One region of the Shewanella sp. 0m-6 genome, then DNA from elsewhere that is predicted to be linked to it. Evidence: predicted binding sites of a transcription regulator. Region 1 holds the regulator's gene; each other region holds the start of a gene.

Region 1 (4,273 bases):
GAGTCCGATTATAAAGAAGCGCTCATCTCGCTTGCGAGAATAGCAACTCAACGCAGTAACTAAGATCGAAGTAACTAATTATTCTCTTTAAATTAGCACCTTGATGCCATTGAGAAACAAAAAAGGAGCCTAAGGCTCCTTTTTTATTATGACCCACAAGAGGTCAGTCATCGTTTATTTAACGAATTCGATACCCAGCACAATATCAGCCTTTAGTGTATCTAGCATAGCGTCACGAGCATTCGCTTCAAATGCGCTTACATCGCCATAAGCAAGGACTTGCTCAACACCGTTCTTACCAAGTACAACAGGTTGTGCAAAGAACTCAGTATGCTCACTGCCGCCATCAACATAGGCGCATTCAATCACATTTGCTTCACCTTGAAGACCACGAACAAGTGATAAGCCGAAACGACATGCAGCTTGCCCCATAGATAGGGTTGCGCTACCGCCACCCGCTTTAGCTTCAACAACTTCCGTACCCGCATTCTGGATACGTGTCGTTAATGCTGCAACTTCTGCATCGGTAAAGCTTACGCCTTCAATTTGTGACAGCAGCGGAAGAATCGTCACTCCACTGTGCCCACCGATAACATTAACTTTAACGTCTGCAACGTTTAAGCCTTTTGCTTCAGCAACGAACGTTTCTGAACGGATAACATCCAACGTTGTAACACCGAACAAACGGTTCTTGTCGTAAACACCCGCTTTTTTCAATACTTCAGCAGCAATGGCTACGGTTGTATTTACAGGGTTTGTAATGATACCGATTAATGCCGTAGGGCAAGTCGCGGCACATTTTTCAACTAGATTACGAACTATACCTGCATTGATGTTAAATAGATCTGAACGATCCATACCCGGCTTACGAGCAACACCCGCAGAGATAAGTACAACATCAGCACATTCTAGTGCAGCAGTAGGATCTTCACCAGCGAAACCTTTTACTTCTACCGCAGTAGGGATGTGGCTTAAGTCAACCGCAACGCCTGGCGTAACAGGGGCAATATCATAAAGCGACAATTTTGAACCCGCAGGTAATTGAGTTTTTAACAGTAGGGCAAGCGCCTGGCCAATACCACCAGCAGCACCAAGTACAGCAACTTTCATAATGATCTCCGTCAATTCTCAGATTTTTGTGATTTAGATCCACCTTTCCAAGGCCGCAACAGTACTGGATTCACAAAAAAAATTCAATTATCCCTTAGTCGTGTTGAATATAATCTAGAACGCTAATGTAAGATGGTAAATGAGTAAAGTGAGTGTACATCAGCGATACAGAGCTAAAACCATAATAAATTAGCATAACAAAATTTAGAATAATCATTCTAACTTAAGTTGAATCATTGAGTCTAACTGGGTTTATTAATGAATTTTTATTCAAAAAAACGAATACCAATTGACAAAAACGGCGAAAATATTCATGATGAAGCAGATTTTTTTGAATAAAGAATAATAATATATGCAAGCTAGTAAAAGCCCAGATGATTTAGTTAAGACGTTCAAATCTATTTTAAAAGAGGAGCGTTTTGGCTCTCAAAGTGAAATTGTTATCGCCCTTCAAGCAGAAGGCTTTAGCAATATAAACCAATCTAAAGTTTCTCGTATGCTAAGTAAGTTTGGCGCGGTTAGAACCCGTAACGCAAAGCAAGAGATGGTTTACTGCCTTCCAGCAGAGCTTGGCGTTCCTACTGCCGGAAGCCCGCTTAAAAACCTGGTACTGGATGTTGACCATAACCAAGCCATGATTGTTGTCAGAACTAGCCCTGGTGCAGCGCAATTAATCGCGCGTCTACTCGACTCAATAGGTAAGCCTGAGGGTATTTTGGGGACTATTGCTGGTGATGATACGATTTTCATCTGTCCATCTAGTATCCATAGCATTGAAGACACGCTAGAGACAGTTAAGTCACTGTTTAATTATGCTGATTAATTACGCCGACTAAACATAAAGCGACGATTTTTTTAAATGCTGTACCCTCAGGGCTACAGCATTTTTTGTTTGTTGCATAATCAGCCTCCATCACTCGACCGTTTACCTAGGCTCTGCACCGTAACCCAATCATTTAGCTTAATGCCCCCTGTATGAAACACTATGTTTTATACAATATATTGAATAGCAGCTTCTCTCTCGAGCAATAATCGTTATAATCCTCAATGACAGTACTGTTAGTCGAGGGCAAATAATGAATAAAAGTAAAATAATAAATATCAACGATATATGCTGGGAATCTTGGCAGCATGAAGATCAGTATGCCAGCGAGCAAAAGCACATTGGCGATACCGCCGGTGGAGAAAAAATTGGCGTGACCATGGAACGCTTAGCGCCAGGTAAGTCCTCAGCTGTTGCCCATTACCATACAAAAGAAGAAGAGCATATCTACGCGATGCATGGCGAAGCGACGCTATACATTGACGGCGAGCCTCACCCTTTTAGTCAGGGAGAATATATCTGCTTTAACGCTGACACGGGTGTGTCTCATAAACTCGTCAATCATAGTGAGCAAGAGTTTGTTTTTCTGGTCGTTGGTAACCGAGACATACATGACGTAGTTGTGTACCCAGAAAATAACAAGGTGCTAGTAAAATCTGTCAACGAAGTTTACGCTAAACGCCCCACCAATTATTGGGATAAAGACGAAGCTTAGCGCGAATAATTCACTTTGTTACGCCCAATAAAAAACGCACTTTACTGTGCGTTTTTTATGAGTCAGTAAAACCTTGCGAATTAGCCCGCTGTAATCATAAAGTCTAATGATGGCGCAAAGAATGACGAACCTGTTAATGCTTGAGTAAAATGCATTAAATGGTCATGGTTGCCTTCACTATCGCCATGCACCATGCTCTCTAGCATCTTTTCGAAATTAACTGAATTGCGGCAAGTAGAGATAAACATCAAGCCTTGCTCTTTAACTGAACCATAAGGCATGCTTTGCCTTAAGATCTCCATAGACTTACCTTCACTGTCTTTCAGGTTAACACGCTTAATGTGGCTCGTAAGCGGTTTATCAGCCGATGCATACTCGATATTGTCCGCTTTAGTACGCCCAATAACATCTTCTTGCTTCTTGACTGGCAGACGGTTCCACTTACTTAAGTTATGGGCAAACTTTTGTACATGAATATAACTTCCGCCTTTAAAACGGCTGTCTTCCTCGCCGATTAATGCAACTTCCTGACGACTACGTCCTTTAGGGTTCTCGGTGCCATCAACAAAGCCGCTCAAATCACGAGAGTCCATGAATCTAAAGCCACGCTCTTCATCAATGAGTTCAACTAAGCCTTCAAACATTTGATTAACTTCGTTAGCCACCAAGTGCAGAATATCAAAACGATCACAACGGATATGCACAAATAAATCATACTCGATAGCCGGTGCATCTCGATTACCTCGATTCATCGCAGGGAAAGGTTTTAGCTCTTCTGGTCGAGCATGGGGGTATAAGGTGTCCCAATAATTAGCACCAATGGCAACAAAACCATTAAAGGCACTATCAGAATATTGATCTGCTAATTCATAAATATACTGAGCCACATTCGCCACACAAGGGCGCATGTCAGACTCAACACTATCATTAGCATTAAACATTAAGTAGACACTGTGCAAGTTTCCTTCTGCACAAACTCCAAGCTGTTCACGAGGCATAACCTGACTATCCATTATTATAAGTAACCCTTAGCATAATTAATTTTCGGCAACATTATGGACAACTTTAGTGATTAATATCATTAACTGACGCACAATAACTAAAATCAATAGTCAATTCCTTGAACTAACTACAACTTAAGCAAGCAAGAAAATCTACTTTGCTCACATTATCTCACATGTAAATTAACTAAAACGCGTCTGTAAGCGGTGATGGCTTAACGATTAAGCGACTAGGACTGAGTGATTAAACTCTTTTAACTAGAACAAAACCAAACTATGGTTCTGACACGCTATAGCGACCCGCTGGCCAAGTACTAAGTCTCGCTGCGGACTGTGGATCTCTATGACAGTTTCATCGACCTGAACTTGATATTGGCAGATATTTCCTAAAAAGCGTCGCTCAATCACTTCGCCAACACCGTTAGCATCCGCTTTCAATAATAAGTGCTGAGGCCTTAGCAGCACTTCAGCCGTGGAACCGACTGGCAGCTTAAGTAAACTTTCACTCACGATTTCACCAATGCTAGTGGCAATGCAATAGTCACTAATGACTTCAGCCTTAAGGTAATTCCCCGCTCCTAGAAAATCTGCGACATATTTATCTGATGGCGCTAAATATAAGCC
Region 2 (4,273 bases), on a different contig from region 1:
AACATTTATGGCGTTATTTAATGAGCCTGAGTTATTCCAAGCGGGAGCTGCTCTGCGCCCTGTGACCGACTGGGCACATTATAACGCGCCATACACATCAAACATTTTAAATACGCCAGATGTCGATCCTATCGCTTATGAGCGTAGCTCGCCAATTGAACATGCACAGGGATTACAAAAACCATTGCTTATTATGAGTGGCGTATTGGATGACAACGTGTTTTTTCAAGATAGCGTGCGTCTAGTGCAGCGTTTGATTGAGCTTGAAAAGCCGATGTTTGAAACGGCGATTTATCCGGTGGAGCCACATGGCTTCCGTCAGCCATCGAGTTGGTTGGATGAATACCGCCGTATCCACAAGCTATTTGAGCAAGAACTTAAAAAATAGCTTTGAATTTAGTGCTTAAGCTAAAGGCTCCCATAGGGAGCCTTTTTGCTTTGATTAATTCGTCCAGAAGGTGGGTTCTGTATTTTTTATCCGTCAGCTTTAGCAAAACTTATGTTTAATGGGTAGACTGGTAGCAATAGTTATAGGGAGCATGTTTATCAGTGGCAATTTCGGTCGCAGGTGGGGTTAAGCCTGCACAAATCATAGAGATAGAACATCGACTACTAAAGCAGTTGATCGTCGGTCGGGGTAAGTCTATTAGCATGGACGATGAGCCTAATGCCGATCTAGAAGATGATGCCAATAAACTAGAGATTGAACGTGAGGCCATCCGTGAAAGGTTAGCTAAGCAGAATCAAGCCAAGGCCATCTTTGAGGCTGTCTCTACGCAATTGCTAAGCAGTGTGAATAACAGCATTGAGCATCAACTCTCGTCACCGGAGCAGGTACTTAAGCAGTCAAAGCTAGATGATAAACAGATCATCTTGCTAGAGTTGCTCTATTCAGATCAGGTTGACTTAGCGCGTATTCGACCATTGGTCACCGCTCTACCTTGGCTTGAGCGTGACTTAGTGAATATGGTTAACAGTTCCACCTTTAGGCACCGTAGGCCTAAGTCTTCTGATGTGCAGGTAACCGATGTTAAGTTGGTGCTTAACTATATTGGGATTGAAAACCTCCAGGCATTAGTACCTTATTTTTGCCTTAGAAATTTAATGCCTACAGGGCAACCGCAGATGCTGTGGTTGACTCGAAAATTTTGGCGTTACAGTATCGTAGCCGCTATTGCTGCCCAAGCTTTAGCTGCCATACACCAAAAAGCCCCAGCCTTTATTTATAGTTGTAGCTTAATGAGCCAACTGGGTGCCACTTGTGTGATTAATCAATGTGCAAAGACATTTGATGACATGTGGGGGACGTGGCTTAGAGAGGCGAGCGCAAGCCGAGATAAAGAGCTCTATGATGCGGTGATGGCAACAGAGTTTCCTGCAAGTGATGTGTACCAGCAAGTCTTAAGTCATGGTCGGACGCTTAATTGGCAACTCCTTAGCTTACTTAAGTTTGATGAGAGCCGCTTGACCAAAACCTTTAAGTCGATCGATACAAGCCTTAAATACGCAGAACTTGATGAAGACTCGGCGTTAATAGAACGCGCTAATTGCTACGCCAAAGTCTATCTACTAAAAGAAGTAGACAATATTAGCGCTGCAGAATGCCGATTAATGTTTGATTATTACCAGCTCTCGCAGCAAGAACAGATCCGTTTGGACGCGCAAAACTTCCGTAAGCTTACCCTGTTTTAAGCTGGCCATTGTGCCATGCCTTAATTAAATCGAGTGAATAAACCTGTTTTGAGGTTCGCTTTCTATTCGCTTTTAGCCGAGTTAATAGATTAACCTTTCCACTTTGTGTAAAAAACTTGTTTGAAATCGATTATTGTTACAGCAGGTCTGGTTGAATTTTAAACTAGTGGCAATGCTTGTTATTTAGCTTTTTGAGCCTTTTATGTGCACTTTATGCAATATTGAGCAGACGCAACATGACCCGGTTTGAGTCGCTATAAATGGTATACAATATTGGTTGACTTGTAAGGCCTGTAATTTATCGATTTAAACGGGTGTTTTATCAGTGATTATCTATATAAATCTTAACTAATTAGAACTGAATGCGGCCATTAGTTATTCATTAACTGTGAATAACTAATGGAATTAGGTGCTAGATAACTTTTTTATGACTATTTATGCTTAAAGCCCCGCTATATCTGCTTTGTTAATTCTAAAACTCAAATCTTTATGCAGTGTTTACGCTCTTCCTCCTCTTGATGATTGTTAAAAACTGGTATTTTGATCACATTTTCGCTAATAATGTCCTTCTAGCTAAACAAACAATCGCCATGTCACCAACAAAAGATAAAGACATTGAGCGGAATACGACCAGCTAATAAGGTCGATAATGACAAAGGATGAGAAGGAATGAGCGTAACTATGAATCTTACACGTGCCCAATTTGATGAAGTTATGGTGCCTAACTATGCGCCTTCAGCGGTTATTCCAGTTCGTGGCGAAGGTAGCCGAGTTTGGGATCAAGAAGGTAAAGAGTACATCGACTTTGCTGGTGGTATTGCGGTTAACTGTTTAGGTCATTGTCATCCAGCTTTGGTTGGCGCGCTAAAGACTCAAAGCGAGAAGCTTTGGCATCTATCTAACGTAATGACTAACGAGCCTGCACTAGAGCTGGCGACTAAGCTAGTTGAAGCAACATTCGCCGATCGTGTTTATTTTGCTAACTCGGGCGCTGAAGCAAACGAAGCTGCACTTAAGCTCGTTCGTCGTTATGCAATGGATAAGTTTGGCGCTGAAAAAGACCAAATTATCGCATTTGATAAAGCCTTCCACGGTCGTACTTTCTTCACTGTGAGTGTTGGTGGTCAAGCGGCTTACTCGGACGGTTTTGGTCCTAAGCCACAGAGCATTACTCATGTACCATTTAATGATATTGAAGCATTAGAAGCGGTATTTTCAGATAAAACGTGTGCAGTAATGATGGAGCCATTGCAGGGTGAAGGCGGCATTATTGATGCTGATCCTGAATTTTTAAAAGCGGTTCGTGCACTTTGTGATAAGCATAATGCATTGTTAGTTTTTGACGAAGTTCAAACAGGTGTGGGTCGTCTAGGTGAGTTATATGCTTATATGCGTGGCGATGTAGTACCTGATGTGCTGACAACAGCAAAAGCGCTTGGTGGTGGTTTCCCAATTGCAGCCATGCTAACGACTAAAGAGATCGCTGATCACCTTAAGATTGGTACTCACGGTTCTACCTATGGCGGTAACCCGCTAGCTTGTGCAGTGGGCAATGCAGTGATGGATGTGGTTAATACTCCAGAAGTACTGAACGGCGTAAAACACCGTGAACAACTATTACGCGATGGCTTGAAGAAGATTAACGACAAGTACGATGTATTCTCTGAAATCCGTGGCCAAGGTCTATTGATTGGTGCGGTGGTTAACAATAAGTACCAAGGGCGCGCTAAAGAATTCTTAGTTGCCGCTATTAACGAAGGCGTTATGAGCCTAGTTGCTGGTGCAAATGTTGTTCGCTTTACGCCTTCTTTAGTGATCCCAGAAGCCGATATTGCGGAAGGTCTAGCGCGTTTTGAACGTGCTGTAGCTAAAGTTGTCGAAGCCTAAAAGGCATACGGAGTGTTATCAATGATAACGCTCCTTTTTTGTCTTTAGGATAACTTGAACGTTTCTTGAGCTGTGCTTGTCAAATATTGATAAGGCTGACAGATACGACAAGTGATAGCGAGGAGACTCCTAGATGCTAGTTATACGTCCAATCCGATCGACTGACTTTAAAGCGCTATATCAAATAGCTGAAGAGTCAGGGCATGGATTCACATCTCTACCGGTAAATGAAGCACTACTCCGCAGAAAAATTGCTCGAGTAGAAGAATCATTTACTAAGCAGATCGATAAACCTTTCGATGAAGGTTACTTGATGGTACTAGAAGATACTGAAACCGGTGAGGTTGTGGGTACTTGTGGTATTGAGGCTGCGGTAGGTATGGTCGATGCTTTTTACCATTATCGATTAGGGACAGAGGTTTACCACTCTGAGCAAATCGATGTACGTAATGAGGTCGAAACCTTAACCCTTTGCCACGATTACACTGGCGCAGCCGAGCTTTGTACACTTTTCCTACGTGGAAGCTACCGTAAAAATAATAACGGCCGCATGCTTTCAAGAAGTCGCTTTCTGTTTCTTGCTCAGCACGCTGAGCGCTTTGGTGAAACGGTTATTGCAGAGATGCGTGGTGAGAGTGACGAAGATGGTAACTCACCTTTTTATGGCTGGCTGCAAGAGCACTTCTTAGGGATC
Region 3 (4,273 bases), on a different contig from region 1:
GAGCCAGCAACAACAGATCGAGCTCACCTTTACCTAACGCGTCGATCAGACGATCGGTTGTGTCTTCTTTTAAGAATAGCGTTAAGTCTGGGTAAGCCTGCTTGCAATGTTGAACCACATTACTCAACAAAAAAGGCGCAATAGTAGGAATACAACCTAAGCGGATCTCACCAGTCATAGGCTCACCTTGATGCTTAACCAGTTCGACCAAATCATCAACATCAGTCAACAGCTTACGAGAGCGCATCACCACCTCTTCACCTATCGCGGTAAAGATAAATGACTTATGGTCACGCTCAATAAGCTGGTGACCTAACTGCTCTTCAAGGTTTTGAATGCCGCTAGACAAGGTCGATTGGCTGACATGGCATATTTTAGCGGCTCTGTTGAAGTTCTGTTCTTGGTGTAGATTCACCAGATAGAACAGATTCTTTAAACTTGGTAGATGTTTCATAAAATAGATTACCAGTGACATTATTTATCTAATCGTTCAATCTAACTCTACCATAAAACGCTAAGCCAACTCTGATTTAGAGCGGTTAGACTGTGAACTGAATCAAAAATGTACAAGATAATCTCTTGATACTGTTTAACGACAGATAAAAAAATAGCGCAGTGGATAATCCAAACTGCGCTATTAATATTGAAGCTAGGTTAATTTAAGCCTTAGACTCCAAGTATTCTTTTAATTGCTGCAAGTCTTTTGAAGCGTATGCAACAATTTCATTCAACCATGCTTGGTGCTCTTGTTCCCAAGATGCTTCTTCGCCATGTTGTAATAGCTGGGCATATTGCTGAATACGTTTAAGGCCAACTGAACCCGCTGCGCCTTTGAACTTATGCGCTTCGCTACAAAGCGTATCTTTATCGTTAGCTTCTTGTGCACTGACTAGGTTGCCAACGTACTCTGGCATCAGTTGTTCAAACAAGACGACGCTTTTAAGTAGCGTACCTGCACCAATTGCACTGCAGTATTGCTCCAGTGTATTAAGATCCAGAATTGATTCTAATTCAGCCGTTGCCATTTAGGCACCTCTCAAAATATTGCCATGTATACAAAAATACGAATTTACCACATAATACCCGCTAAAATCACCGGTGCAACAACTACTGTCACACGAGGTTAAATTTACACCGATTTTAACACTTTACCAACCTATCATTAAATAAAGTAACCTTGCGGCTACCTTGCCAATCTGATACTTGAACGTTTTTCGCACAAAGCTCCTAACAGTTTAAACGCTATTTTTCAAATAGGTACCTTGACCGCCTTTTGCCTTCAGATCATCAACAATTGCCACAAGACCATTCCAACGATAGGCACACCAGTCTGGTGCTAACAACATAGGTTTTTTGGCGTAAGCGGTAACTCGATGGAAGATCACCTCTTTGGGGGTCCAGCGTATCAGTTCTCCCACGCTAAAAGCATAGGTTTCAAGCTCAAGTAAACTCATCTTGTCGTTACGCCATGCTTTGGCCATGGTGCTGCCTTCCACAATATGCAGCGGGTGCAGCTTAATGCCATCAACGCCGACGGCTAACACCTTATTTAAGGTTTCAAGATAGTCTTTATGGCTTTCACCTGGCAGCCCCAAAATCAAATGAGTACATACCTTAATGCCTAAATGACGCGCGCGCTTAACTGTATCTTCATAGGCAGCGAAGTCGTGTCCGCGGTTAATTTTCTTTAGGGTGTTGTCATTAGCCGATTGCAGGCCTAATTCTAGCCATACATCAACGCCATCATTTTGATAGCCAACTAATAGCTCCAGTACGTCATCAGGAACGCAGTCAGGCCGAGTGCCGACACAGAGCCCAACAATATCACTATCTTGTATCGCTTCATCGTACTTTTGCTTTAATACTAGGTACTCATCATAAGTACTGGTATAGGCTTGAAAATATGCAATATATTTCGATGACTTAGATGATAAGCGCTCACGCCCCTGATTAAGTTGCTCTTGAATAGAAAGCTCTGTTTTATGTTCATGACTAAACGAAGCCACATTACAATAGGTACAACCGCCCTTACCCAAAGTGCCGTCACGATTTGGACAAGTGAACTTAGCATCAATAGTCAGCTTACGGATCCGCTCACCATATTTTTGTTTGCATACACCACCGAAGGTATTAACGTAACTATCCAGTCCCAACTGCTCTATCACCTTGCGAAAAAATTTGCGCTATTTTAACCAGTTCCACAATTCATTAATTAGCGCTAGCTCAAATAACCGTAAAGACCACGCTTTACTATTAATGATTTCTTTACGTTACTAACGACTGACCTTTACTACACTCATGTTTATTTATGCATAAATACTCACAAGTAAGAGTGGTTATCATTTCACTGTATGTGCAATAAAAATCACTTTACCGAAAACAGATACAATCAACACTTTAGTTACAAATAGGCGACTAGAAAAAACCGTAAATTTCAAAATCCTTTTTATTCATAACGTTATACGTGAAGATCTGCAGTTTACGTTAAGGTAAACCGATTAATACAGGTGTATTAAACATCAATTGCAAGTTACTTTTTATGCAATAATTTGGTTTGACCTTTAACCCGCTTGAGGTTAATTTGATTGATTCGGGTGCATATCTATAGAGATTTTTTGCTTTATCTCCCGAGTTGTATCAGTTGAGGTTAGGGAGTGTAGTAATGAGCTTATATCATCCAAGTTTTGAGCGGGACAATTGTGGATTTGGGTTAATAGCCCAGATGGACGGTGAAGCAAGCCACCGTATTGTACGTACCGCGATCCATGGCCTAGACCGAATGAAGCATCGTGGCGGTATTGCTGCTGATGGCCGCACTGGCGACGGCTGTGGTCTATTAATGCAATTACCAATTAACTTCTTTAAAGCGATAGCCGAAGAAAATGAATGGCATTTAAGCCGTCGTTTCGCCGTTGGCATGCTTTTCCTTAGTCAAGATACTATCTTAGCTTCGCAAACCAAGCAGCTACTTGAACAAGAACTCCAAAAGGAAACCTTAAGTGTTGCAGGGTGGCGAAATGTGCCAGTTAATGCCGACGTACTTGGACCAATTGGTAAAGCGAGTCAACCACAGATAGTTCAAGTATTGATTAACGCCCCCATTGGCTGGCGAGAAAAAGACTTAGAACGACGCTTATATATGGCAAGGCGGCGTGTAGAGCAACAGCTTACTCACGATAAAGACTTCTATGTAGCGAGTCTTTCAGGCCAGGTCATCGTCTATAAAGGTCTGATGATGCCTGCCGACCTGCCTGCTTTTTATAGTGACTTGGCAGATATCCGCCTCCAAAGTGCAATCTGCTTATTCCACCAGCGCTTTTCAACCAATACATCACCTAAATGGCCGCTGGCTCAGCCATTTAGATATTTAGCTCACAATGGCGAAATCAACACCATTACCGGTAACCGTCAATGGGCAAGAGCGCGTGCTTATAAGTTTCACGCACCATTACTACCTGATTTACAGCAGGCAGCACCTTTCGTAAATGAAACGGGTTCTGATTCATCATCTCTGGACAACATGTTAGAGATGCTACTTGCTGGCGGTATGGATTTATATCGCGCAATGCGTCTATTGATCCCACCAGCATGGCAAAGTAACCCTGAAATGGATGCAGAGTTAAAGGCCTTCTATGACTTTAACTCGATGCATATGGAGCCTTGGGATGGTCCTGCCGGTATCGTAATGACTAACGGCCGTCACGCGGCCTGTGCCGTTGACCGAAATGGCTTGCGCCCTTCGCGTTATGTCATCACTAAAGACCGTATACTAACCTTAGCCTCTGAAGTCGGCATTTGGGATTACGCTGCAGATGAAGTGATCGAGAAAGGTCGCGTAGGACCCGGTGAGTTGTTAGTACTCGACACCCTTAATGGGCAACTTTATTCATCGTTTGAAATTGATAACGACTTAAAGCGTCGCCACCCATACAAAGAGTGGATGGCTAAAAATAGTAAAGTGCTTAAACCTGCAGAAGATTTTGGACCGAACGATCAAGGTAGACGTGAATTTGATGATGCCCAGCTGCTGCAATATCAAAAACACTTTGGCTATTCTCGTGAAGAGTTAGAGCAAGTTATTTGGGTGCTAGCTCAAAAAGGTGAAGAAGCCACAGGCTCTATGGGCGATGACACGCCGATGGCAGTGTTGTCGAAAAAATCACGTACCCTTTATGACTATTTTCGCCAAAAGTTTGCCCAGGTAACCAACCCACCTATTGACCCGCTACGTGAAAAGCACGTGATGTCGTTAACCACTTGCGCGGGTCGTGAG

Evidence for each region. Region 1 encodes ArgR, which controls arginine synthesis, uptake and breakdown. Its sites were predicted from a motif close to ANTGAATANNTATTCANT; they were not measured.
Region 2: a site for ArgR is predicted at 2,119-2,136, ahead of ACVBJC_RS18670 (aspartate aminotransferase family protein). Genes of this name have one in related genera too.
Region 3: a site for ArgR is predicted at 2,529-2,546, ahead of gltB (glutamate synthase large subunit). Genes of this name have one in related genera too.

Annotation. Positions count from the first base shown of each region.
Region 1 covers NZ_JBRIMD010000007.1:63,995-68,267, reverse strand. The annotation lists gene ispB (octaprenyl diphosphate synthase) at 1-63, shown strand, start outside; gene mdh (malate dehydrogenase) at 175-1,110, opposite strand; gene argR (transcriptional regulator ArgR) at 1,463-1,933, shown strand; gene ACVBJC_RS07455 (cupin domain-containing protein) at 2,187-2,648, shown strand; gene ACVBJC_RS07450 (Dyp-type peroxidase) at 2,729-3,661, opposite strand; gene ACVBJC_RS07445 (ABC transporter ATP-binding protein) at 3,908-4,273, opposite strand, start outside.
Region 2 covers NZ_JBRIMD010000036.1:19,023-23,295, forward strand. The annotation lists gene ACVBJC_RS18660 (prolyl oligopeptidase family serine peptidase) at 1-388, shown strand, start outside; gene ACVBJC_RS18665 (HDOD domain-containing protein) at 550-1,692, shown strand; gene ACVBJC_RS18670 (aspartate aminotransferase family protein) at 2,362-3,579, shown strand; gene astA (arginine N-succinyltransferase) at 3,713-4,273, shown strand, end outside.
Region 3 covers NZ_JBRIMD010000008.1:50,550-54,822, reverse strand. The annotation lists gene oxyR (hydrogen peroxide-inducible genes transcriptional activator OxyR) at 1-454, opposite strand, end outside; gene ACVBJC_RS08285 (Hpt domain-containing protein) at 660-1,025, opposite strand; gene ACVBJC_RS08280 (TIGR01212 family radical SAM protein) at 1,236-2,153, opposite strand; gene gltB (glutamate synthase large subunit) at 2,663-4,273, shown strand, end outside.